3 regions of the Mesorhizobium sp. P3_A10 genome follow, and region 3 is predicted to be linked to each of the others. Evidence: predicted binding sites of a transcription regulator. Region 3 holds the regulator's gene; each other region holds the start of a gene.
The links. The regulator LexA, encoded in region 3, represses DNA repair genes until DNA is damaged. The targets are predictions, from matches to a motif close to TGTTCNNNNTGTGTTCNG.

Region 1 (7,606 bases), 110 kb from region 3:
GACCGGCGTCGCGACCGGCATCGGCCTGTCGCTGCTGCATGGCATCTGGAGCGCGACACGGACACAACCGATCGAGCTGGAACAGGTTCCCGGCACTTCGGTCTGGTGGCCGCCGGCCAAGCCGGACGCAGGCGAGCAATTGCCCGGCGTGCTCGTCGCGGCGTTTCAGGCGCCGCTGTCCTTCGTCAACGCCGACCTTTTCAAACGCGGCCTTGGCGAGATGATCGACGCCAGAGGCGAAAGCGTGAAGCTGGTCGTGCTGGAAGCCAGCAACATCGTCGAAATCGACTACACCGCCGCCCAGGCCCTGATCGAAACCATCGCCCATTGCCGCAAGACGGGCGCGATCTTTGCCATAGCGCGCCTGGAATCGCTGCGCGCCCAGTCGGCTCTGGCGCGGTTTGGCATTGCCGACCTGGTCGGCCCGCAGCGGATCTTTCACAGCGTCGACGCCGCCATCAAATCACTTGGTCCGGGGAAAAAGCAGCAGAAAGAACAGGATGGAGTGCCATGATTGACCCCCGAGAACCCATTGTCACGCCGGTCCCTGTCGAGGACCTTCGGCCGACGCAGATAACAGTCGGCATGAGGGAAGTTACGTTGAAGCGCCAGATGATCCGGGCGCAGGACGCCAAGCAGAAGACCGGCGCTTTTCTCGGCAAACACATGGTTCCGGTGGTTTTGGGTCCCAAAAATCGTAACTACGTCACCGATCACCATCACCTCGCCCGCGCGCTGCTCGAGGAAGGCGTCAAGGACGTGCTTGTGACCGTGATCAGCGACCTGTCCGCGCTCGACAAGGAAGCGTTTCTTTTCGTGCTCGACAATCGCGGCTGGATGCACCCGTTCGATGAGAACGGCCGGCGCCGTGACTACTCGGCAATTCCCAAGACAATCGGCGAGCTGATCGATGATCCTTACCGCAGCGTAGCGGGCGAACTGCGTCGGATGGGCGGCTTTGCCAAGGACACGACGCCGTTCAGCGAATTCATCTGGGCGGATTTCCTGCGTCGGCGCATCGACCGCCATGCCATTGCGAAGAACTTCGACAAGGCGATGAAGGATGCGCTTGCCTTGGCCAGGAGCAAGGATGCTGACTACCTGCCGGGTTGGTGCGGACCGACCGAGGACTGACTTTACAAGGCCGCAGCCGCGTTCGGCGATGAAACGCGGCATGCCCGATAGGCGCCGGGCGTCGCACCCATCACCATGCGGAAGCGGCGGTTGAAGGTCGAGAGATCGTTGAACCCGGCATCGAAGGCGATCGCGGATATGGCATCCTGCGACATGCGCAACCGCACTGCCGCGCGGTGCAGTCGGGTTCTCAGCAGGAATTGATAAGGCGTCATGCCCGCGACCTGCCTGAAGGTGCGCAGGAAATGATAGGGGCTGGTCGCCGTCGAGCCGGCAAGCTCAGCGAGCGAGACCGGCCGGTCCGCATTGAGTTCGATCTGCCGCACTGCCTCGGCAACCCGCTTCTGGTCGCGGCGGCTTGGCGGGCGGACGCCTGGCGTGGCGTCACTGGCGACAGCCACAGCGGCGCCGGCAATGCGCAGGCCAAGTTCCTCGAAAGCACCGATGTCGGCCGTTTCGCGCGCGGCTTCCGCTTCGGCCAGCAGAGATGCCAACGCCGGCAGGGGCGGCAGCCGCGGCAGCTCGAAGGCCAGCTTTTTCGCGCCCGGCACGTCTGTGGCGATCCGCTCCATATAGGCTGGAGAAAAATGGAAGGAGAGGCAGCGGTCGCCGGCACCATGCTCGTGGCCGCATTCGTAGCAGGAACCGGGGTTGCCGAGCAGAAGAGCGCCCGGCGCCAACATCGCTGTGCCCTGGTGTGTGCGGTAGCGGAAAGTGCCGCTGGTCACCGCGGCGACGCAGAAATTCTGGTGTTCTTCCTCGAACGGCCTATCGGCGGCGCTGGCGGTGCAGACCACATCCGCGACGTGCCAGCCCCGTCCCGATGCCAGGGTTTGCGTGCTCGCTGTCATGGCCCGAACTATAGCAATTTTTCCCAAGCCCAGAACCCTGCCCGGGCCTAAAGCCTGCAGTCTCCTGACAGCACGAAGGCAGCAACCATGACAGGTTCAACCTCCTTTGCCGAAGCTTTGCACAATGATGGGCCCAATCCCGACCTGGTTGAAAAGCTGAACCTTTACGGCCGGTTCGTCGGCGCCTGGACATTCGACGCCACGCGCCACCTCGAGGACGGGACGGTGCTCAGCGGGCGCGGCGAGGTGCATTTCGGCTGGGTTCTCGAGGGCCGGGCGATCCAGGATGTGTGGATCCTGCCGGCGCGGGATGCCGGCCCCTCGCCATCGCTCGGCAAATGGACTTTCTACGGCACAACGCTGCGCGTCTATGACCCCGGCAACGATGCCTGGCACATTTTCTGGAGCGATCCGCGCAACCAGTATTACAGCCGCCAGCTTGGCCGTGCCGAGGGCGACACCATCGTCCAGCAAGGCGCAGACGGCACCGGCTCGTCGGTGCGCTGGAGTTTTTCCCGGATTACCGAGAATTCCTTCTGCTGGCTGGGCGAACGTTCGCATGACGACGGCGCGACATGGCGGCTGGAAGTCGAGTTTCTGGCTCGCCGCGCAGCCTGAGCCTGACAACCCAACCAATTGTAACAACGGAGAAAACGATGCTCGACCATGTCTCGATCGGTGTCCGCGACGCCAACACCTCGAAGCGCTTTTACGACGCCGCGCTAAACCCGCTTGGCTATAGCTGTCTCAGCCAGTCGCCGGGCTCATTGGGCTACGGCACTGAGGCGGTGGCACTCTGGGTGAACGAAGCCCCGCGCCCGGTTGCGGCCGACACGGAGTCCGGCCTGCATTTCTGCTTCGCCGCGCCGACGCGTGGCAGCGTCGACGCCTTCCATGCCGGCGCCTTGCGTGAAGGCGGCAGCGACAATGGCGCACCCGGCCTGCGCGCCTCCTATGGCGACAACTACTACGCCGCCTTTGTCGTCGACCCCGACGGTTACCGCATCGAGGCCTATTGCGGCGCGGCTGGCTAGTCGGCCGAATTCCCGCGGTTGAGACGGTTTCCTCTGACCCCGCTTTGCTCTACCAATGCAAAGGCCCGGGCATGGCCCGGCGGGAGGGGTCAGAGATGCCGAGCTTCGACAGCCTGTTCAATGCCTTCGTCACCATTCTGGTGACCATCGACCCGCCCGGCCTGGCGCCGCTTTTCCTGGCGGTGACGCGCGGCATGAACCGCGAGGAACGCCAGCAGGTTTCTATCCGCGCCTCGATCATGGGATTCCTGGTGATGGCGCTGTTTGCCGTCGCTGGCGCATCGATCCTGTCGGTGTTCGGCATCACGCTACCGGCCTTCCGCGTCGCCGGCGGTTTCCTGCTGTTCTTCATCGCCTTCGAAATGGTGTTCGAGCGCCGGCAGGACCGCAAGGAGAAGATCGGCGACGTCGCCATCACCAAGGACATGATCCACAACATCGCCGCCTTCCCGCTGGCGATCCCGCTGATCGCCGGGCCGGGCGCCATTTCGGCGACGGTCCTGCTCTCCGGCTCGTTTCAGGGTTTTGCAGCACAAGCGGCATTGGTCGGCATCATCTTCGTCTGCCTGGCCATCACCTATCTGGTGTTCGTGCTGTCGGAGCGCATCGACCGAATCCTCGGTCATACCGGCCGCTCGATCCTGACGCGGCTGCTCGGCGTCATCCTGGCAGCACTTGCCGTGCAGTTCGTCGCCGACGGCATCAAGGCGCTGATGGCGGGGTGAACGGCAGTGCCTACTGCCTACTTCACCGCCGTATCAACGACTTCGAAGTCGTGGGTGATCACTGCCGTCTTGGCCAGCATCGCCGAGGCAGAGCAGTATTTTTCGACTGACAGGTTGATCGCCCGCTTCACCTTGTCGTGCGAGAGCGCCCGGCCCTTGACGACGAAATGCATGTGGATGCGGGTGAACACTTTTGGGTCGGTTTCCGCCCGGTCGGCGTCGAGTTCGACGACGCAGTCCTCGATCGCCTCGCGACCTTTTTCGAGGATGTGGACGACATCATAGGCCGAGCAGCCGCCGGTGCCGATCAGCACCAGTTCCATCGGGCTTGGTCCCGGTGTCTTGCCTTCCGGTCCGGCCGCGGTTCCCAGCACTACCTTGTGGCCGCTGCCGGACTCGCCGACGAAAGTGCGCTCCTCGACCCATTTGACCCGTGCTTTCACTGGACTCTTCCTTGCTAGTGCGTGACGCCGATCACTGGCCGAACACGACAGCGTGCATGATCCGCCCCGGCAGCAGCGTGAACACGCCGGCGCCGATCAGCGCGAAAACATAGAGCTTGATCATGACGCCGCGATGCGCGGTGACTTTGTGGGTGTGCGCGTACCACACCGCCAGCGGCACCGTGACCAGCACCAGGATCGACAGCAGATGGATCGGGCTGAACGGGCCGACGAGACGTATCTCTTGTATCCAGAAGCTGGAGGCGGCGATGACCAGCATCAGCGCCGCCCAGACATAGCCGACGACACGATGACGCGGCGTGCCCTTTGGCAGCGCCAATTGCGTGGCGCCCGTCACCAATGCGGCAAAGGCGGCAAAGGCATGCCAAGGGATTGGAGGGCGCGCGGCAAGCAGCGGTCCCAGCGACATGGCGACCTCTCCCGATCAGTCTCAGAACGGGATTTCGTCGTCCAGTTCGCGTGACGAACCGCCGCCACCACCGCTCTTGGCGCCGCCGCCACCGCGGCTGAAGCTCTCGCCCGGGCCGGACTGGCCGAAATCGGAACCGCGGGCAGCGCCACCGCCTGAGTAACCGCCGACCTGACCGCCCTCGCCTTGCCCGCGTGCATCGAGCATCTGCAGCTCGCCACGGAATTTCTGCAGCACGACTTCGGTCGTGTACTTGTCGTTGCCTGTCTGGTCCTGCCATTTGCGCGTCTGCAGCTGGCCCTCGACATAGACCTTCATGCCCTTCTTCAGATACTGCTCAGCCACCTTGGCGAGCTGGTCGTTGAAGATGACGACGTTGTGCCACTCGGTCTTCTCCTTGCGCTCGCCGGAATTCTTGTCGCGCCAGCTTTCCGAGGTGGCGATGCGGATGTTGACGACCGGTTCGCCCGAATTCAAACGGCGGATTTCAGGGTCTGCCCCTAGGTTGCCCACCAGAATGACCTTGTTGACGCTACCCGCCATGATATTTCTCCGCGCTCATCCGAAACCAGATTTTTTGTCGCCGCACCTTACAGGCTACGGACAATCCCCGCCTGCTGTGGCTGCCTTTACCCACAAGGTTTTTGTTCTCTTTTCGTTCTAAGTCGATCAAGGCCGGTTGTCAAGGAATGTCAGCACCAGGTAGTGTCTCAGTTTCAATGGCGGCTGGCGTGTCGGCTACTCTCTGGTCGATGGACGATCTTTGCGAGAAGATGGACGCCGTAGCGCCTAAGCCGGGTCCGCGCGGACCGTACAAAAAGGTGGCTTAAGGCGGCGGAGCTTCGACGGTAATCTTGATCGCGGAATAGTAAGCCGCAACATTGGCAATGTCTTCCTCGCTCAGGTATTTGACGACCAGCGACATCATTTGACTCTTGCGCTCTCCGGCCTTGTAAACCGTCAGCGCGTGGACGAGATAGTCGTACTTCTGCCCGGCGAGATTGGGCACGTAATTCATTCTTCCGAGGCCATCCTTGCCGTGGCACGATTGGCATCGCTCCATGACTTTCCGGCCGGCGGCGCTGTCGCCTGCAGCCTGCGCAAATGACGAGGTGACCACGAGGGCAGCCAGGCCAAGGACAAGTTTCTTGATCATCGAAGTCCTCCCCTCAGTGTTAAGAGTGATCTTTTAGATCGGACGACAAGGCACCCTACACCCGGCGAGACGGGGTAGCGAATCTTCCATGGTCGAAGATCGGAAATTCAAGGCTCTTATCCCGGTGGGAAGCTCGAAGAAATTCTTCCAGGACGGCAGGAGCAGAAAGCCGTCATCGCCATGCAGCGCGACGCGCACCGGGTCCATCGGACCACCCTCGAAATCCTCTTACCCAGCACAACAGCCCCGACGCTTGCGCAATAGCGTGGTTCCCCAGCACAATTCGATGTTTCGAGACGCGGATCGAAAGGGCGATCAATGAAAATCGTAGTGCATAAGAAGCAGCCGCGTGAGCGGTGGCGAGCAGGGGTCGAAACCCGGATGCACATTTCTGCCGGCAATGGTGCAGCCCAACTTTGTATTTTTGAACAATGGGTTGAGCCTGCGGTTGGTGCCCCGACGCATTGGCACCCGGTTGAGGAAGTGCTTACCGTGATGACCGGGAAGGCCGAGATGTGGATCGACGACGAGCATGACGTCCTGATCGCCGGACAGTCACTCGTCATTCCCGCGCACAAGAACCACGGCTTTCGAAATGTCGGCTCCGAAATGCTTCACATCCATGCGGTGCTGGCGGCACCCATCTTCGAGGCGACATTCGACGGATCGCCTGAGATGGTGAGGCGCTGGCTTCCCACGATTTTGTAAAACAGCGCTTGCGCAACCAATAAGTATCGACTTATGCTTTGACCATGATCGAAGCAGAGATTTTTCGCGCGCTGGCCGACCCGACACGACGCGCCGTCTACGAGCGGCTCGCCGCTGGCGAGATGAGCGTGTCGGAACTGCGCAGCGGCATGAGCGTGTCGCAGCCGGCGGTGTCACAGCATCTGGCGGTGCTGCGCGGCGCCGGGTTGGTGGTCGAACGGCGGGCCGGTCGCAACGCCTATTATCGCGCCGATCCGCAAGGGCTTGGCCCTCTGCTCGGCTGGATTGAACGCTACCGTGCATTCTGGCCGGAACGCATCGAAAGGCTGAAGGCCGTTTTGAAGGACATGGACCAATGACTGATGAAAAGCAGGCGCCGGCCGCCAAAGACGCACTCGCCTTCGAATGCGATCTGCCAGACGCACCGGAGAAGGTGTGGCGGGCGCTGACGGTGCCCGAATTACTGGCGGCATGGATGATGCCGAACGACATCAAGCCGGAAACCGGCAGTCGCTTTGCCTTTGCCGGGCCGGATACGCCGATCGACTGCGAAGTGCTCGATGCCGAACCCGGGCGTTTGCTGCGCTACTCCTGGCGCGAGCGGTCGCAGACCAACGACGCCGACCGGCTGGACAGCATCGTCACCTTCACGCTTGCCCGCACCATTTCGGGCGGCACGCACCTGCGCATCGTGCATGACGGGTTTGTCCAGGCGGCAACGCCCGCGGTTGCCATGGCCGGCGCCGGCTGCCGGCTTTCACTCGGCGCATGCAAGCCAAAACTGCCCATAGCCGCCAATGCGCCGCGCCTGTTGGCGCGCGCGGCTTGAGCAAAAATAAACGGAGACAAAGAGATGAGCGGCCTTGCCAATCTGGTTCCGATGGTGATCGAGCAGTCGAGCCGCGGCGAACGTGCCTTCGACATTTTCTCGCGACTGCTGCGCGAGCGTATCATCTTCGTCAATGGCGAGATCAATGACGGCATGTCGGCACTGGTCTGCGCGCAGCTTCTGTCACTGGAATCGGACAATCCGGACAAGGAGATCTCGCTCTACATCAACTCGCCGGGCGGCGTGGTGACCAGTGGCTTCGCCATCTACGACACGATGCAATATATCAGTTGCCC
Region 2 (7,606 bases), 110 kb from region 3:
GCCGGCATCGCCGTGCTGCTAGTCGAACAGTATCTCGATTTCTGTCGCGAACTCGCCGACGAGGTCAACATCATGGACCGTGGTCTCATCGTCCATACTGGCCCGGCGCAAGATCTTGATCGGGCCGACGTCCGGAAATTTCTCACCGTATAAATCGGTCTTCAGTCATTCTTCGATCCGTTGCTTGAAGCTCTGGCGCGCTGCTAGCTGCATGCTAGTCTTTGCTTGGCCTTGGTGAGTCGGCCGTTCCGTATCAGTCTGGTTTGTCGCAGATCGAGGGGAATGCGCGGGTCAAGCCGGCAAGTTCCACACAAGCAAGCACACCTAGCTTCCCTCCTGCGACCTGTTTTGTGTTCAACGCGTTTGAGCATTCAGGCCAGGAGAAAGCCGATGGAACGTTTCGTCGAAGACTACCAGAAGCGACGGCTCACGGAGCGCGTCGACATCATCACCGCCATTAACATTCTGAAGTCGCAAGGCTACGGCCACGACGAGCTGATCAGCGAGATCACCAAGGTCTTTTACGTCGATCTCGATGCCTACAATGAGATCGTCCTGGCGGCGTGATAGCTGTCACCAGGCGAGCCTGACTAGCCCGCACGCCGGAACGCCGAGGCAAAGACGCGATTGCGGCCACCACGCTTGGCGGCGTAGAGCGCCTTGTCGGCAGCGCTGAGCACCTTGTCGAAGCTCAGGCCTTCAGTGCCGCCGAAGGCGTATCCGGCGCTGACCGTGCATGACAGCGGACGGGTCTCGGTTTCGATCCGGCGCGCGGCGAAGGCAGCGCGCACCCGTTCGGCGGCAAATTCCACCTTCTCGGGCAGGGTTCGCTGCAGAACCAATGCGAACTCCTCCCCGCCGATGCGGGCGGCGGCATCGGCCGGGCGAAGATTGTCGGTCAGGTCCTTCGCGAACAGCTTCAGCACCTCATCGCCAGTGGCGTGGCCGAATTCATCATTGATGGCCTTGAAGCCGTCGAGGTCGAACACCACCACCGCCGTAAAGGCGCCCATCTGTGCGGCGCCATGCAGATCGAACAGAGCGCGGCGATTGAGCAGGCCGGTCAGCGGATCGGTCAGGGCATCGCGGCGGTGATGCTGCGCCAGCCGCCCCTGATTGAGCGCCAGCGAAAGGGCGCCGATGCCGGTCATGCAGGCGATGACGACGACGAGGCTCAAATCTTCGGCCCAGTTGCTCGGCGCATGTCCGAGGACAAGCTTGCCGTCCAGCGCCAGAACGATGGCGCACAACGCGAAGGATATGGCGGTGGCCGAGTAGAGCCCAGCTATGCCGATGATTGGGGCGGGGAACTCGGTTCGTCCCTTCCAGTATTCAAAAGCAGTCGCAAACAGCAGCAGGGCTGCAAAGGAATTCTCGAGCATGAAGCCGAGCCCGTCATATCCCAAGGTGATGGGCGGCAGTGTTGCGGCGAGCGAAATGCCGCCACCGAGAAGGATGCTCGGTAAGGGCGATCGGCCTGTCGTAAACTGGCGGGCAGCGCCAAGCATGGTCGAGAACCCGAGCAGAAGCAGGGTGAAGGTGGCGATGCCGAGCACGCGTCCCGGTGTTTCGATATAGGCCTTGTAGGTGAAGACGTCGGCGACGACCAACAACACGCTGACCGCCCATGTCAGCAGGAACTTCTCCGAGCGCGCGGTCAGCCATATGCCGAACAGCGTCAGGCTCAGGCAGGCGGCGGAAAACCCGACTGCCAGGAGGAGTGAGTTGTAGTCGAGCGACATGCCTCGTCCTTGCCCGCGACGGCCCATCCTCTGCGACTTGGCCGGACTGGATTCATGCAGCAAGGAGGTATCGATAAGGTTACGATGGCGGTGAAGAAGCCGAGATTCCCCCGCGTCAGTCTGTCACCAACTGCATCGTCAGTCAGTCATGCGTTTCATCAGCGCCATGGCGCCGAAGGGCGCCCGCACCTTGCCCTCGGTGATGAAGTAGACGAACACGTCGCGCGGTTTGACCGGCGCTTCGGTCGCGGGATCGGCGCGCCGCAGGTCGGCCGGCACCCTGCCTTCCGCCCAGGTTTTTACCCGCGCCGCCCATTCGTCGAGACCTTTCGGCGTGTAGCAATCGGGATTGTCGTCGCTGCCGGTCTGCAGCCGCGCATAGATGAAATCGCCGGTGACGTCGGCGATGGCAGGATATTTGGCATGATCGGCATAGACGATCGCCACCTTGTATTTGCGCGTAAGCGCGGCGAATTCCGGCACGATGAAGCTGTCGTTGCGCACCTCGACCGCATGGCGCAGCGCAACACCGTCCTGCTTTTCGGGTAATAGCTTCAGGAAGGCTTCGAAATCGTCCGGATCGAACTTTTTCGTCGGTGCGAACTGCCACAGGATCGGCCCGAGCTTTTCGCCAAGTGCGGCCACGCCGGATCCCAGAAAGCGCGTCATCGATTCACCGGCTTCGCCGAGCACGCGGCGGTTGGTGACGAAGCGGTTGCCTTTCAGGGAATAGACGAAACCGTCCGGCGCTTCGCTGGCCCATTTGACGAACGTGGGTTCCTTGAAGCTAGAGTAATAGGTGCCGTTGACCTCGATGCTCGGCACCTGCCGGCTGGCGTAGTTCAGCTGCTTGGCCTTGGACAGCTTGTCGGGATAGAACGACGTATCCCAAGGTTCAAAAGTCCAGCCGCCCATGCCGGCACGGATTTTTCCCTGACTGCTCATTGTCGTCCTCCCAAGTGCTGAAAGAGATCAGGCGTCCAAGGCTTTCGCCATGTCGACCAGCGTCCATCCTGGCCGGTATGGATTGGCCCGGCGACCCGTTTCGTGAAAGCCATAGGCTAGATAGAGCGCGATGTTCCGCTCCATGCGCGAATTGGTGTAGAGCCGCACCTCCGGCAAGCCCCATAGCCGCGTCTGCTCATCGGCGAAGTCGAGCAGCGCCATGCCGAGTTTCCTGCCCTGGAAGGCAGGGGAGACGGCGACGCTGAAGATCATCGCATGATCGGGATGCCGCTCGAGGACGATCAGCCCGGCCAGGTCAGAGCCGCTCGCCAGCAGCCAGACTTCGCCACGCTCGATGCGCGGCGCATAGTCCTCGGTGACCGGCATCGGCGGCGCGCCGAACAGAGCGGTGTAGGGCGCATAGGCGGCTTCTGTCAGCGAGACGACGGCTTGGAGATCACCGGCAAGCGCCTTGCGGAGTGTCATGCAAAAGCTCTCCAGGCGCCAATCGGTTCGGTCATCACTCCGCCGCTTCGCGCTTGCCTCCGGGGCGTCGCTCCAACAGCTCCTTGAGGAACTGGCCGGTGTAGCTGCGCTTTTCGCGCACGATCGCTTCGGGCGTGCCCTGGGCGACCAGTTCGCCGCCGCCGTCGCCGCCCTCGGGGCCGAGGTCGAGCACCCAGTCGGCGGTTTTTATCACCTCGAGATTGTGCTCGATGACCACCACCGTGTTGCCCTGGTCGACCAGCTCATGCAGCACTTCCAAAAGCTTGGCGACGTCATGGAAATGCAGGCCGGTGGTCGGCTCGTCCAGGATGTAGAGCGTCTTGCCGGTCGCCTTGCGCGACAGTTCCTTGGCCAGCTTGATGCGCTGCGCCTCGCCGCCCGAAAGCGTCGTCGCCTGCTGGCCGATATGGATATAGCCGAGGCCGACCTGCTTCAGCGTCTCTAGCTTGTCGCGCACGCCGGGCACCGCGGCGAAGAAATCGACGCCTTCCTCGACCGTCATGTCGAGCACGTCGGCGATCGACTTGCCCTTGAACACGACGTCGAGCGTCTCGCGATTGTAGCGCTTGCCGTGGCAGACGTCGCAGGTGACGTAGACGTCGGGCAAGAAGTGCATCTCGATCTTGATGACGCCGTCACCCTGGCAGGCCTCGCAGCGGCCGCCCTTGACGTTGAACGAGAAGCGCCCGGGCTGGTAGCCGCGCGCCTTGGCCTCCGGCAATCCGGCGAACCAATCGCGGATCGGCGTGAAGGCACCGGTATAGGTCGCGGGGTTGGAGCGCGGCGTTCTTCCGATCGGCGACTGGTCGATATCGATGACCTTGTCGAGGAATTCGAGACCCTCGATGCGGTCATGCTCGGCCGGGTGCTCGCGCGAACCCATGATGCGGCGCGACGCCGCCTTGAACAGCGTCTCGATCAGGAAGGTCGACTTGCCACCACCCGACACGCCGGTGACGGCAGTAAACGTGCCCAACGGGATTTCGGCCGTCACGTTCTTCAGATTGTTGCCGCGCGCGCCGACGATCTTCAGGCGACGGTTCTTCTTCGGCTCGCGCCGCACGCCAGGTGTCGCCACTTCCAGTGCGCCCGACAGATATTTGCCGGTGATCGAATTGGGGTTAGCCATCACCTGCTGCGGCGTTCCCTGGGCGATGATCTCGCCGCCATGGATGCCGGCGGCCGGGCCCATGTCGACGACATAGTCGGCGTGCAGGATGGCATCCTCGTCATGCTCGACGACGATGACCGTGTTGCCGATGTCGCGCAGATGCTTCAGCGTGTCGAGCAGGCGCGCATTGTCGCGCTGGTGCAGGCCGATCGACGGCTCGTCCAGCACGTAGAGCACGCCCGTCAGGCCGGAGCCGATCTGCGAGGCCAGCCGAATGCGCTGGCTTTCGCCGCCCGACAGCGTGCCGGAATTGCGCGACAGCGTCAGATAATCGAGCCCGACATCGTTGAGGAAGCGTAGCCGCTCGCGGATTTCCTTGAGCACCCGCACCGCGATCTCGTTCTGCTGATCGTTGAGATGGGGCGGCAGGTCGGTGAACCAGCGGTCGGCGCTGCGGATCGACAGTTCGGTGACCTCGCCAATATGTTTTCCCGCGATCTTCACCGCCAGCGATTCCGGCTTTAGCCGATAACCCTTGCAGACCGGGCAGGGCGTGGCCGACATGAAGCGCTCGATCTCCTCGCGCATCCAGGCGGATTCGGTCTCTTTCCAGCGCCGCTCGAGATTGGGTATGACGCCCTCAAAGGTCTTGGTCGTCTTGTAGGAGCGCAGGCCGTCATCGTACTGAAAAGTGACCTCGCGCTCGCCGGTGCCGCGCAGGATGGCTTCCTTGGCCTCTTCGCTTATATCCCTAAACTTGTCGCCGAGCTTGAAGCCGTAGGCCTTGCCCAGCGCTTCAAGCGTCTGTGAATAGTAGGGCGAGGTCGACTTCGCCCACGGGCTGACGGCGCCGTCGCGCAGCGAGACGTTTTCGTCGGGCACGATCAGGCTGGCGTCGATGGCGCGCTGGCTGCCGAGACCGTCGCAGGTCGGGCAGGCGCCGAACGGGTTGTTGAAGGAGAACAGCCTGGGCTCGATCTCCGGAATGGTGAAGCCGGACACCGGGCAGGCGAATTTTTCCGAGAACAGGATGCGCTCATGCGTCTCGTTCTTCGACTTGTTGACAGAATCCTCGCCGGTCTGGCTGGCATCGAGCGGCTTGTCGGCGAATTCGGCCACCGCCAGGCCTTCGGCCAGCTTCAGCGCGGTTTCGATGGAATCGGCAAGCCGCGTCGCCAGGTCGCCGCGCACGACGATGCGGTCGACGACGACGTCGAGGTCATGCTTGTACTTTTTATCGAGCGCCGGCACATCTGATATCTCGTAGAAGACGCCGTCGACCTTGACGCGCTGAAAGCCCTTCTTCTGCAGCTCCAGCAGTTCCTTGCGGTACTCGCCTTTGCGGCCGCGCACCATCGGCGCCAGGATGAACAGGCGCGTGCCCTCCTCGACCGCCAGCACGCGGTCGACCATCTGGCTGACCGTCTGGCTCTCGATCGGCAGGCCGGTGGCCGGCGAATAAGGAATGCCGACGCGCGCGAACAGCAGCCGCATGTAGTCGTAGATTTCGGTGACGGTGCCGACCGTGGAGCGCGGGTTCTTCGACGTCGTCTTCTGCTCGATCGAGATGGCCGGCGACAGGCCGTCGATCTGGTCGACGTCAGGCTTTTGCATCATTTCGAGGAATTGCCGGGCGTAGGCCGACAGGCTCTCGACATAGCGGCGCTGGCCCTCGGCATAGATGGTGTCGAAGGCGAGCGACGATTTGCCGGAGCCCGACAGGCCGGTCATGACGATCAGGCTGTCACGCGGCAGGTCGAGATCGACATTCTTCAGATTGTGTTCGCGCGCCCCGCGAATGGAAAGATATTTATGGTCGGCCATTGCCGGTCGCCGCCTCAGATCTGGTGTCAGTGGGATCGGCGGGGTTTTCCCGGCCATCCCCTATGTAGGTATTTTTGCCGCCACGTCGAGAGACGCCACAATTCTCGACAAAAGCGTTTAACCGCCTTTCGCCCGAACGGGCAAGCGGAAAGAACAAAGACCGAACACGCTCCTGACAAAGCCTGTGCGGAACCTGACTTGCACGTAACCTCCCGGCGATCACTTTTTTCGGTAATCGGCTATTGAAGGTTGACGTCTCCGAATCAGGGGAGCAGTGTCCAAAGGTCAACGAAGCCGGCCGTCTTTCGATGGCCTCGCCGCCCCAAGGCGGCCTGCGAGACGCCGCAGGTATTTGCGATTTGTGCTTCGGATTGACGACAATCGCAACGGACACAGGAGCGGAGCATGACGCCACCGGATAGTCCATTGAGGCTCCACCTATGGCTGGAGCCGCGGCAGGCATAAGTGCCAGGGTTGATTCAAAGTCTTAGAGCGTGGGTTGTGCGTGTAAGCGAACACATGTCGTTCTAACACCTTCATTCCACCCGACAAACCGTGACCTGCCGTCCCCCACGAAAATCAGAGACTGCTAGTCGGATCGTCGGCTGAATGCCGCGAAGCATCCGAAATCAAAGTCGGTATAACACTACCGGCAGGTTGGATCTGGAATCCAAAAAAAGCCCCGACCGTTTGCGGAAGCAACGGCGGGGCTGCTTTTATGGGGCGGCAGTGAGTGCTGCACGCTTCCAGTCCTTCACGTGCAATACTTCCAACGACGTCCCTCGGCCGGAGCGATGTCAATGACGCGGGAGCCCGGTTCTCCCGGCGCCGACATCGATGGTGATGCTGCCGGAAATCCTGACATCGGTATCGCCGATTTTGAACGTGCCGTTATCGCCGGCGGGGACCGCGTCGTCGGGCTCGGGCTGCAGTGCTGGCTTGGCGATGCGATAGTCGCTGGTCACGCCGGGCAGGGCGCCTTTCGGCGACGAGGCCGTGCTGTCCCCGGCAAAAGCAGCGCTGGAGGTTGCAGCGGTGATCGCAAAGGCGATGATCAGTCTGTTCAGGCGGAAATGCATCGCAAGACTATAGTGCTGCGATACAGGCGAAACCAGACCGGCGGCGCCAAAATTGCCTTGGGGTCGACCGGTCCAAATTCCGTTCGTCGGTGCCGGCGCTCTATGCCGCCTGTTTGCGCGTATCAAAAACGTGGTCGACGAGGCCCCAGTCCTTGGCTTCCTTCGCGGTCATGAAGAAATCGCGGTCGAGCGTGCGCTCGACCTCTTCATAGGTGCGGCCGCAATGCTGCGCATAGAGCTCCGTCATGTGCCGCTTGGTGCGCAAAATGCCCTCGGCATGGCGCTGGATGTCGGAGGCCTGGCCCTGGAAGCCACCTAGGGGCTGATGCAGCACGATGCTGGCGTTGGGCAGGGCGATGCGCCGTCCCGGCGTTCCCGCCATCAGCAGGAACGAGGCC
Region 3 (7,606 bases):
GGTGTGGCGCGTCACCCGGTAGTCGAAGTCGTCCTTCTGCGCCTTGGTCGGCAGTTCGCCGTAAAGCAGGAGGTAGCAGACCTCGAGGAAGTCGCCATGCTCGGCCAGCTGGTCGATCGGGTAGCCGCGATGCAGCAGGATACCGGCGTCGCCGTCGATGAAGGTGATTTCGGACTCGCAGCTTGCCGTCGAGGTGAAGCCGGGGTCATAGGTGAAGGCGCCAGTGGTGCTGTACAGCGAGCCGATGTCGATAACATCTGGCCCGACCGAGCCGCTTCGCACCTTGAATTCGTGCGTTTTGCCGCCGAGTTCCAGCGTTGCCGTCGACGTGTGCGGTTTGCCGCCAAATTCCAGTTTTGTCGCAGCTTCGGTCATTGCAAGCTCCTTTTGTTTCGTCATGCCGGCAAAGGCAAATATCTGCAACGCAACACGTCGAAGGCATCGGACTGCGCGCTGGCGCCCGCAGGGGGATTTCCGTGCCAGATTGGGCCAAGACCTAATGTTGCACTGCGAAACGTACCTTTCAATGCCAATCTTCTTGGGCCAGATCTCTCCTAATCGATTTGATCGGCGATGCGCGCCAGGCTTTCCTCGCGGCCAAGCACGGCAAGCACGTCGAAAACGCCGGGCGACGTGCTCTTGCCGGTCAGGGCTGCCCGCAGCGGCTGGGCCACAGCGCCGAGCTTGTGGCCACCGGCCAGCGCGTAGTCGCGGATAGCGGCTTCCGCATGGGCGGCCGTCCAGTCGCCTGAAACCGCCTGCAGCGCTGCGTGAGCGCCGCGCAGGACTGCGCGCGCTTCGGCATTGAGCACCAGCGATGCCTTCTCGTCGACCGGCAACGGCCGCTCGACGAACAGGAAAGCGGCGCCGTCGACCAGCTCCACCAGCGTCTTGGCACGCTCCTTCAGGCCGGGCAGGGCGGCAAGCAACTGCGTCTTGCGCTTGTCGTCGAGACGCGCAGCCAGCGCCGGCCCGCCTTCGAGATAGGGCAGAGTGGCGATGAAGATGTCGAAGAGCGCCTTGTCGTCCATCTTGCGCATATGCGCGCCGTTGATCGACTCGAGCTTGGCGAAGTCGAAACGGGCCGCACCCTTGTTGACGTCGCCAATGTCGAACCAGGCAACCATATCCTTGATCGACATGATCTCGTCGTCGCCATGGCTCCAGCCGAGCCGCGCCAGGTAATTGAGCAATGCCTCGGGCAGGTAGCCCATGGCGCGATAGGCCTCGACGCCGAGCGCGCCGTGTCGCTTCGACAGTTTGGCGCCATCGGCACCATGGATCAGCGGGATGTGCGACATCGACGGCACGTCCCAGCCCATGGCGTTGTAGATCACCGTCTGGCGGGCGGCGTTGGTCAGGTGATCGTCGCCACGGATGATGTGGGTGACGCCCATGTCGTGATCGTCGACGACGACGGCATGCATATAGGTCGGGTTGCCGTCCGAGCGCAGGATGATGAAGTCGTCGAGATCCTTGTTGGGAAAGCGCACCTCGCCCTGCACGCGGTCGTGCACCACGGTCTCGCCCTCGGTCGGCGCCTTGATGCGGATGGCGCCCTTGACGCCCACAGGCGCCGCGGAGGGGTCGCGATCGCGCCACTGGCCGTTGTAGCGCGGCGGCAGGCCCTTGGCTCTAGCTGACTCGCGCATCGCCTCCAGCTCGGCCGGCGTCTCGTAGCTGTAATAGGCCTTGCCCATGCGCACCAGCTCCTCGGCCACTTCGCGGTGGCGCGGCGCGCGCTCGAACTGCGATATGGCCTCGCCGTCCCAGGAAAGCCCGAGCCAGGTCAGCCCATCCAGAATGGCCTGGGTAGCCGCCTCGTTGAAGCGCTCGCGATCGGTGTCCTCGATGCGCAGCACCATCGTGCCGCCGGTGTGCTTGGCGTAGAGCCAATTGAACAGCGCCGTGCGCGCGCCACCGATGTGCAGGTAGCCGGTGGGCGAGGGGGCAAAACGGGTGACGACCTTGTCGGACATGGAACTCTCGGGGAACGTGGGAAGCGGGTGTGGTTTCGCGGACTTTCGCGCGTTGCGCGTTCATGTAGCATAGGAGGTCTAGGGCGCAAGGGGCAGACCCGATGGCAGGACGTGGCCGGGGCGCGGACGACAGCGAGGACGCGACCGCAAGCGTCAGCGAACGATCGCTGTTTGCCGATGGTCCCTATGCCGAGCCGCTGCCCGTCTCGCTGCCTGAGCTGCGACCTAGCATCCTGCCCGTGCCGCCGGATCAAGCCACGCCGATACCGGTCGCTACGCCCGGATCGGTCACCCGTCTGCGCAAACTCGTCCGCCGTTCGTCATGGCCGGCAATCCGCCGAAGCGTCGCTTCGGCCGCCGGCACGGAACTCGACCGCGGCGTTGCCTTCCTGCTGGTGCCGGTTTTCCTGGCCGCAGGGGTGATCTTCTACTTCTCGTTGGCCAATGAGCCGGGGTTTGCGCAGCCCATTGCCGTCGTGGTGCTGATGGCATTGTGTGCCGTTGTCTCACGGTCGTGGCCGAGGACGCATCTGTGTTTCATCGTGGTGATGCTGTGCGCGCTCGGCGTGCTTGCCGCCAAGGTCGAAACCTGGCGCGCGGGAACGCAGATGCTCGGTTCGGAAATCCAGACGCAACTGACCGGACGTGTCGTTGGCCTCGATGAGATGTCGAATGGCCGCGTCAGGCTGACAATCGACGTGATCTCGACCGCCCGGCCAAAGCTGCGCTATGCGCCCGAGCGCGTCAGGCTTTCGGCACGGGAAATTCCCGCCGGGATGACCGCCGGCACGATAGCGACCGGCTATGTCCGGCTGTTGCCGCCAACCGGCCCGGTGCGACCGGACAGCTATGACTTCTCCTTCGACAGCTATTTCACCGGCATCGGCGCCAGCGGCTTCTTCCTCGGCAATCCGAAAATCGCAGCCTCCGAAGACCCGCCGCCGCTGGCAGCGCGGCTGTCTTCCGCGATCGAAAACGCGCGTGAGAGCATCGCAGATCATATCCGCGGCCAAATCGGCGGCGCCGAAGGCGAGATTGCCGCGGCACTGATTGTCGGCGTGCGCGCCGGCATCCCGGAAGAGATCAACGAGGCGATGCGGCGCACCGGCATCTACCACATCATCTCCATCTCCGGCTTGCACATGGCGCTGGTCGCCGGCACCATCATGGCGCTGCTGCGCGGCGCCTTCGCCCTGTTCCCGGATTTTTCCTCACGCCGGCCGGTGAAGAAATATGCCGCGGCTGCCGCGCTCATGTCCATCGCCGCTTATCTCATCATTTCAGGCGTCGTGGTCGCCGCCGAGCGCAGCTTCATCATGCTAGCGGTGATGCTCATCGCCGTGCTGTTCGACCGGGCCGCACTCACCATGCGCAATCTGGCGATCTCGGCCATTGCCGTCATCCTGGTGTCGCCGCACGAGGTGGTCGGCCCGAGTTTCCAGATGTCCTTCGCCGCCACCGCGGCCCTGGTCGGCGCCTATGCAGGCTGGTCCGACTACCGCGCGGGTAAGGCGACGTCGCCACCGCCGCGCCGCTCACCGCTTGCCTTCCTCAGCCGGAAATTCCTGTTGGCGACGGGCGGTCTGGCCATGACCTCGATTATCGCCGGCAGCGCCACAGCGCTGTTCGCCATCTGGCATTTCCAGCGTGTGTCGCCGCTCAGCCTGTTTGCCAATCTGGCCATCATGCCGATCGTCTCGCTGGTTGTCATGCCTTTCGCGGTTCTTAGTGCGTTGGCGATGCCGTTCGGCGCCGACGGGCCGTTCCTCTATGTCATGGGCAAGGGGCTGACAGCGATGATTGCCTTGTCGGCATGGATCTCGGAGCGCTCGCCAGTCGATGCGGTCGGGTTGATTTCGCTCAAGTCGGTGTTGTTGACAACCATCGCGCTGATCATCGCCACCATGGCAACGACATGGCTCAGGCTGGCTGCACTTCCTTTCGCGATCGCCGGACTGTTGACGATTTCCGACACACGCACGCCCGATGTGCTGATCTCGGAGGATGCCCATCTGGTCGCGCTGCCGATCGGCGGCGGCGAACTGGCCCTCAACCGGGTGCGCTCGAACGAATTCACAACCGACAACTGGAAGCGCGCCTTGAAGTCCGAAACCATCGTCGAGCCCGAGATATTCGACAACAGCGGCGAACAATTCGACATCGCCGACCCAGCCGAATTGCCGCCGGGGTCGCCGTTCTATTGCAAGGCCGGGCTGTGCCTTGCGCGGCATCCCTCAGGCGCCATCGTCGCCTATGTCGAAGACCGCAAGGCGGCGTGGAAAGCCTGTTCTTTCGCGACCCTGATCATCATCGACGACGCCACCGCCTATGACCCTTGCCGCAATCCGCTGGTCCTTGTCGTCAACAAACGGCAGCTTGCCCGTCTGGGCAGCGCCGCGATCTTCTTCGACCCGCAATCGGCAACCAGGCCGCCGGAGATCGACTTTGCCGTCGACAAGCCATACCGCCCCTGGCATGTCCAACGAAAGTTCTCGCGCGAGGCGAGGGGCATGCCGCCCTACAAGAAGCCCGACAGATCAGCCGCCGAGCCGGCTCAGTAGCGCCGTATCAGCCCGACCAGCTTGCCTTGCACCTTGACCCGGTCCGGACCGAAAATGCGTGTTTCATAGGCCGGGTTGGCGGCTTCGAGCGCGATCGAAGCGCCCTTGCGGCGGAACCGCTTCAGTGTCGCTTCCTCGTCATCGACCAACGCCACGATGATCTCGCCCGGGCTGGCGGTATTGGCATTGCGGATGATGACCGTGTCGCCGTCGAAAATGCCAGCCTCGATCATCGAATCGCCCTTGACCTCCAGCGCGTAGTGCTCGCCGCCCATGATCATGTCCGGCGGCACCGAGATCGAATGCGTCTGGTGCTGGATGGCGTCGATCGGCACACCGGCGGCGATGCGTCCCATCACCGGGATCGACACGGCGGCAACCACATCGTCGTCATTGCCGGCCGAAGGCATACGGGACGGTCCTGGCTTGATTTGCCGCCCGAGGCTGCCCTGACCAAGACTGCCCTGGATGACGCTCGGCGAGAATTTGCGCGCTGCGTTGAGACCGGGCGCGATCGAGTCCGGCAGGCGCAGCACTTCCAGCGCACGGGCACGATTGGGTAGCCGGCGAATGAAGCCGCGTTCTTCCAGCGCCGTGATCAGCCGGTGGATGCCGGATTTGGATGCGAGGTCGAGCGCTTCCTTCATCTCGTCGAACGAGGGCGGAATGCCGCTCTCCTTCAGCCGCTCATGGATGAACATCAGAAGTTCATGTTGCTTGCGCGTCAGCATGGCGGCCCCCAGGGATTTCGAACCAGAATCGGAAAAACAAACCCAGAACAAACACTATCTGTTCCAGTTGTGTTCCGCAACCGTTTAAAGTTTAATGAATGTGTTAGGGCTCTGGAAATGATACCGCCGCGCCAGCGGCGCAGCCCCGCTTTCACCGGATCGCGCCTCATCGCCTTGATTCTGCTTTCGTTTGCCGCCTCTGGGTTACCACAAGGCGGCATTGGAATCGGCCGTCAGCCGGCAAAGAGGACACGGAACTGAAGCCATATCGACGGGGCGGTTTGGTTAGTGAACCGTGAACGAAACGAAGTCAAAACGCCAACCTTGGGTTGGCTTGGCTCCTGGTTTTCAGCGCCTGGTCGGACAGCTTGTCATCGGTGGAACCTTGCCGCGCGATGCCAGGTGGTGGAAAAGCGCTCGTGACCGATGGATGCCGTCGTTCCGGCGTTGCGTCGAATCTTGGGGGAGCAGACAAACCATGACAGGAATTCCCGACCTCGCGGCCATCGAGGCGATGGATGCCGCGGATCCGTTGCGCGCCATGCGCGACCGCTTTGTGCTGCCGCAAGGGGTGATCTATCTCGACGGCAATTCTCTGGGGGCTGCCTCGCATGCCGCTTTCGAGGAATTGCGCAAGGCAGCGACCGAGGAATGGGCGCACGACCTGATCCGCGCCTGGAACACGGCCGGCTGGTTCGATATGCCGCTCGAACTCGGCGACCAGCTCGGGCGCCTGATCGGCGCCGCGGCCGGCCAGACGGTGGTCTGCGACACGACGTCGGTCAACATCTACAAGCTGCTGCACGCCGCGATGGCGATGCGGCCGGAGCGGCCGGTCATCGTGGCCGAGGGCGACAGTTTTCCGACTGACCTCTACATGGCTGAAGGCGTGCTCTCGACAAGAAAAAACACTCAGTTGCGCCTCGCCGGCGTCGACGCGCCTGATATCGAAGAGCTGATCGACCAACGCACCGCCGTGGTGCTGGTCAATCACGTCAACTACAAGTCCGGCGAGCTGCGCGACATGCTGGCACTGACGCGCAAGGCCCAGGACGCTGGGGCGCTGATCGTCTGGGATCTTTGCCACACCGCCGGCGCGATGCCGGTCGAGCTCGACAGATCGAACGCCGATTTCGCCGTCGGCTGCACCTACAAATATTTGAATGGCGGCCCGGGCGCCCCTGCCTTCATCTATGCGGCCGAGCGCCACCTTGCCGACATCCAGCAGCCGCTCACCGGCTGGTGGGGGCATGCCCGGCCCTTCGCCTTCGAGCCAGGCTATGCCGTGGGCATCGGCATCCGCCGCTTTCTGTGCGGCACGCAGCCGGTGCTGTCGATGCGCACGCTGAAGGGGGCGCTCGACATCTGGAGGGATGTCGACATGGCGGCGGTGCGCAGCAAGAGCATTGCGCTGGCCGACCTGTTCATCGAACTCGTCGAGGCCAAGTGCGGCGCTTACGGGCTGACGCTCGAAAGCACCCGCGACGGCGCCAAACGCGGCAGCCAGATTTCATTCATGCACGAGCATGGCTACCAGATCATGCGGGCGCTGATCGAACGGGGCGTGATCGGCGATTTCCGCGCGCCGTCGACCATGCGCTTCGGCTTCACCCCGCTCTATGTCGGCTACGCCGATGTCTGGCACGCGGTCGAAGTGCTCGAGGACATCTTGCGCAGCGGCGCCTGGAAGGATGCGCGCTTCGCCGTCAAGACGGCCGTCACTTGATCGGAAGCGCCGGTCTCGTCAAACGGTTTTCGGCGCGCGCAGCCGAAAACGCTGGATCTTGCCGGTCTGCGTCTTGGGCAGCGCGTCGACGAACTTGACCGACCGCGGGTATTTGTAGGGAGCGATTGTCGCCTTGACGTGGTCCTGCAGGCGTTTGACGGTTTCCTGGTTTGCCGCGACGCCTTGCACCAGCACGATATGGGCTTCGACGATCTGGCCGCGTTCGCTGTCCTCGGCGCCGATCACCGCGCATTCGGCGACGTCGGCATGCGAAAGCAGCGCCGCCTCGACCTCCGGCCCGGCAATGTTGTAGCCGGCGCTGACGATCATGTCGTCAGAGCGGGCGGCAAAGTGGAAGAAGCCGTCTTCGTCCTGCAGAAAAGTGTCGCCGGTGAGGTTCCAGCCGTCGCGGACATACTCCTTCTGCCTGACATCGGCCATGTAGCGGCAGCCTGTTGGGCCGCGCACCGCGAGCCTGCCCGTCGTGCCGCGCGGCACCTCGCGCATCTGGTCGTCGACGATGCGCGCTTCGTAGCCGCCCACCGGTTTGCCGGTCGACGCCGGCTTCATGTCATCAAAACGGTTGGAGATAAAAATGTGCAGCATTTC

Region 1: a site for LexA is predicted at 5,263-5,280, ahead of AC1DXU_RS14570 (single-stranded DNA-binding protein). Genes of this name have one in related genera too.
Region 2: a site for LexA is predicted at 6,279-6,296, ahead of uvrA (excinuclease ABC subunit UvrA). Genes of this name have one in related genera too.

What each region holds. Positions count from the first base shown of each region.
Region 1 is NZ_JBFUFZ010000003.1:331,197-338,802, forward strand. It holds gene AC1DXU_RS14530 (SulP family inorganic anion transporter) at 1-514, shown strand, start outside; gene AC1DXU_RS14535 (ParB-like protein) at 511-1,134, shown strand; gene AC1DXU_RS14540 (helix-turn-helix transcriptional regulator) at 1,137-1,985, opposite strand; gene AC1DXU_RS14545 (hypothetical protein) at 2,073-2,603, shown strand; gene AC1DXU_RS14550 (VOC family protein) at 2,642-3,019, shown strand; gene AC1DXU_RS14555 (MarC family protein) at 3,115-3,744, shown strand; gene AC1DXU_RS14560 (OsmC family protein) at 3,762-4,187, opposite strand; gene AC1DXU_RS14565 (DUF2306 domain-containing protein) at 4,219-4,617, opposite strand; gene AC1DXU_RS14570 (single-stranded DNA-binding protein) at 4,639-5,160, opposite strand; gene AC1DXU_RS14575 (c-type cytochrome) at 5,444-5,773, opposite strand; gene AC1DXU_RS14580 (cupin domain-containing protein) at 6,092-6,481, shown strand; gene AC1DXU_RS14585 (ArsR/SmtB family transcription factor) at 6,526-6,840, shown strand; gene AC1DXU_RS14590 (SRPBCC family protein) at 6,837-7,310, shown strand; gene AC1DXU_RS14595 (ATP-dependent Clp protease proteolytic subunit) at 7,335-7,606, shown strand, end outside.
Region 2 is NZ_JBFUFZ010000003.1:338,839-346,444, reverse strand. It holds gene urtE (urea ABC transporter ATP-binding subunit UrtE) at 1-153, shown strand, start outside; gene AC1DXU_RS14625 (hypothetical protein) at 391-567, shown strand; gene AC1DXU_RS14620 (GGDEF domain-containing protein) at 591-1,742, opposite strand; gene AC1DXU_RS14615 (DUF72 domain-containing protein) at 1,881-2,687, opposite strand; gene AC1DXU_RS14610 (GNAT family N-acetyltransferase) at 2,715-3,173, opposite strand; gene uvrA (excinuclease ABC subunit UvrA) at 3,208-6,129, opposite strand; gene AC1DXU_RS14600 (hypothetical protein) at 6,927-7,208, opposite strand; gene AC1DXU_RS14595 (ATP-dependent Clp protease proteolytic subunit) at 7,309-7,606, opposite strand, start outside.
Region 3 is NZ_JBFUFZ010000003.1:223,879-231,484, reverse strand. It holds gene gltA (citrate synthase) at 1-375, opposite strand, end outside; gene gltX (glutamate--tRNA ligase) at 555-1,979, opposite strand; gene AC1DXU_RS13955 (ComEC/Rec2 family competence protein) at 2,081-4,540, shown strand; gene lexA (transcriptional repressor LexA) at 4,534-5,271, opposite strand; gene kynU (kynureninase) at 5,750-6,997, shown strand; gene AC1DXU_RS13940 (AMP-binding protein) at 7,016-7,606, opposite strand, start outside.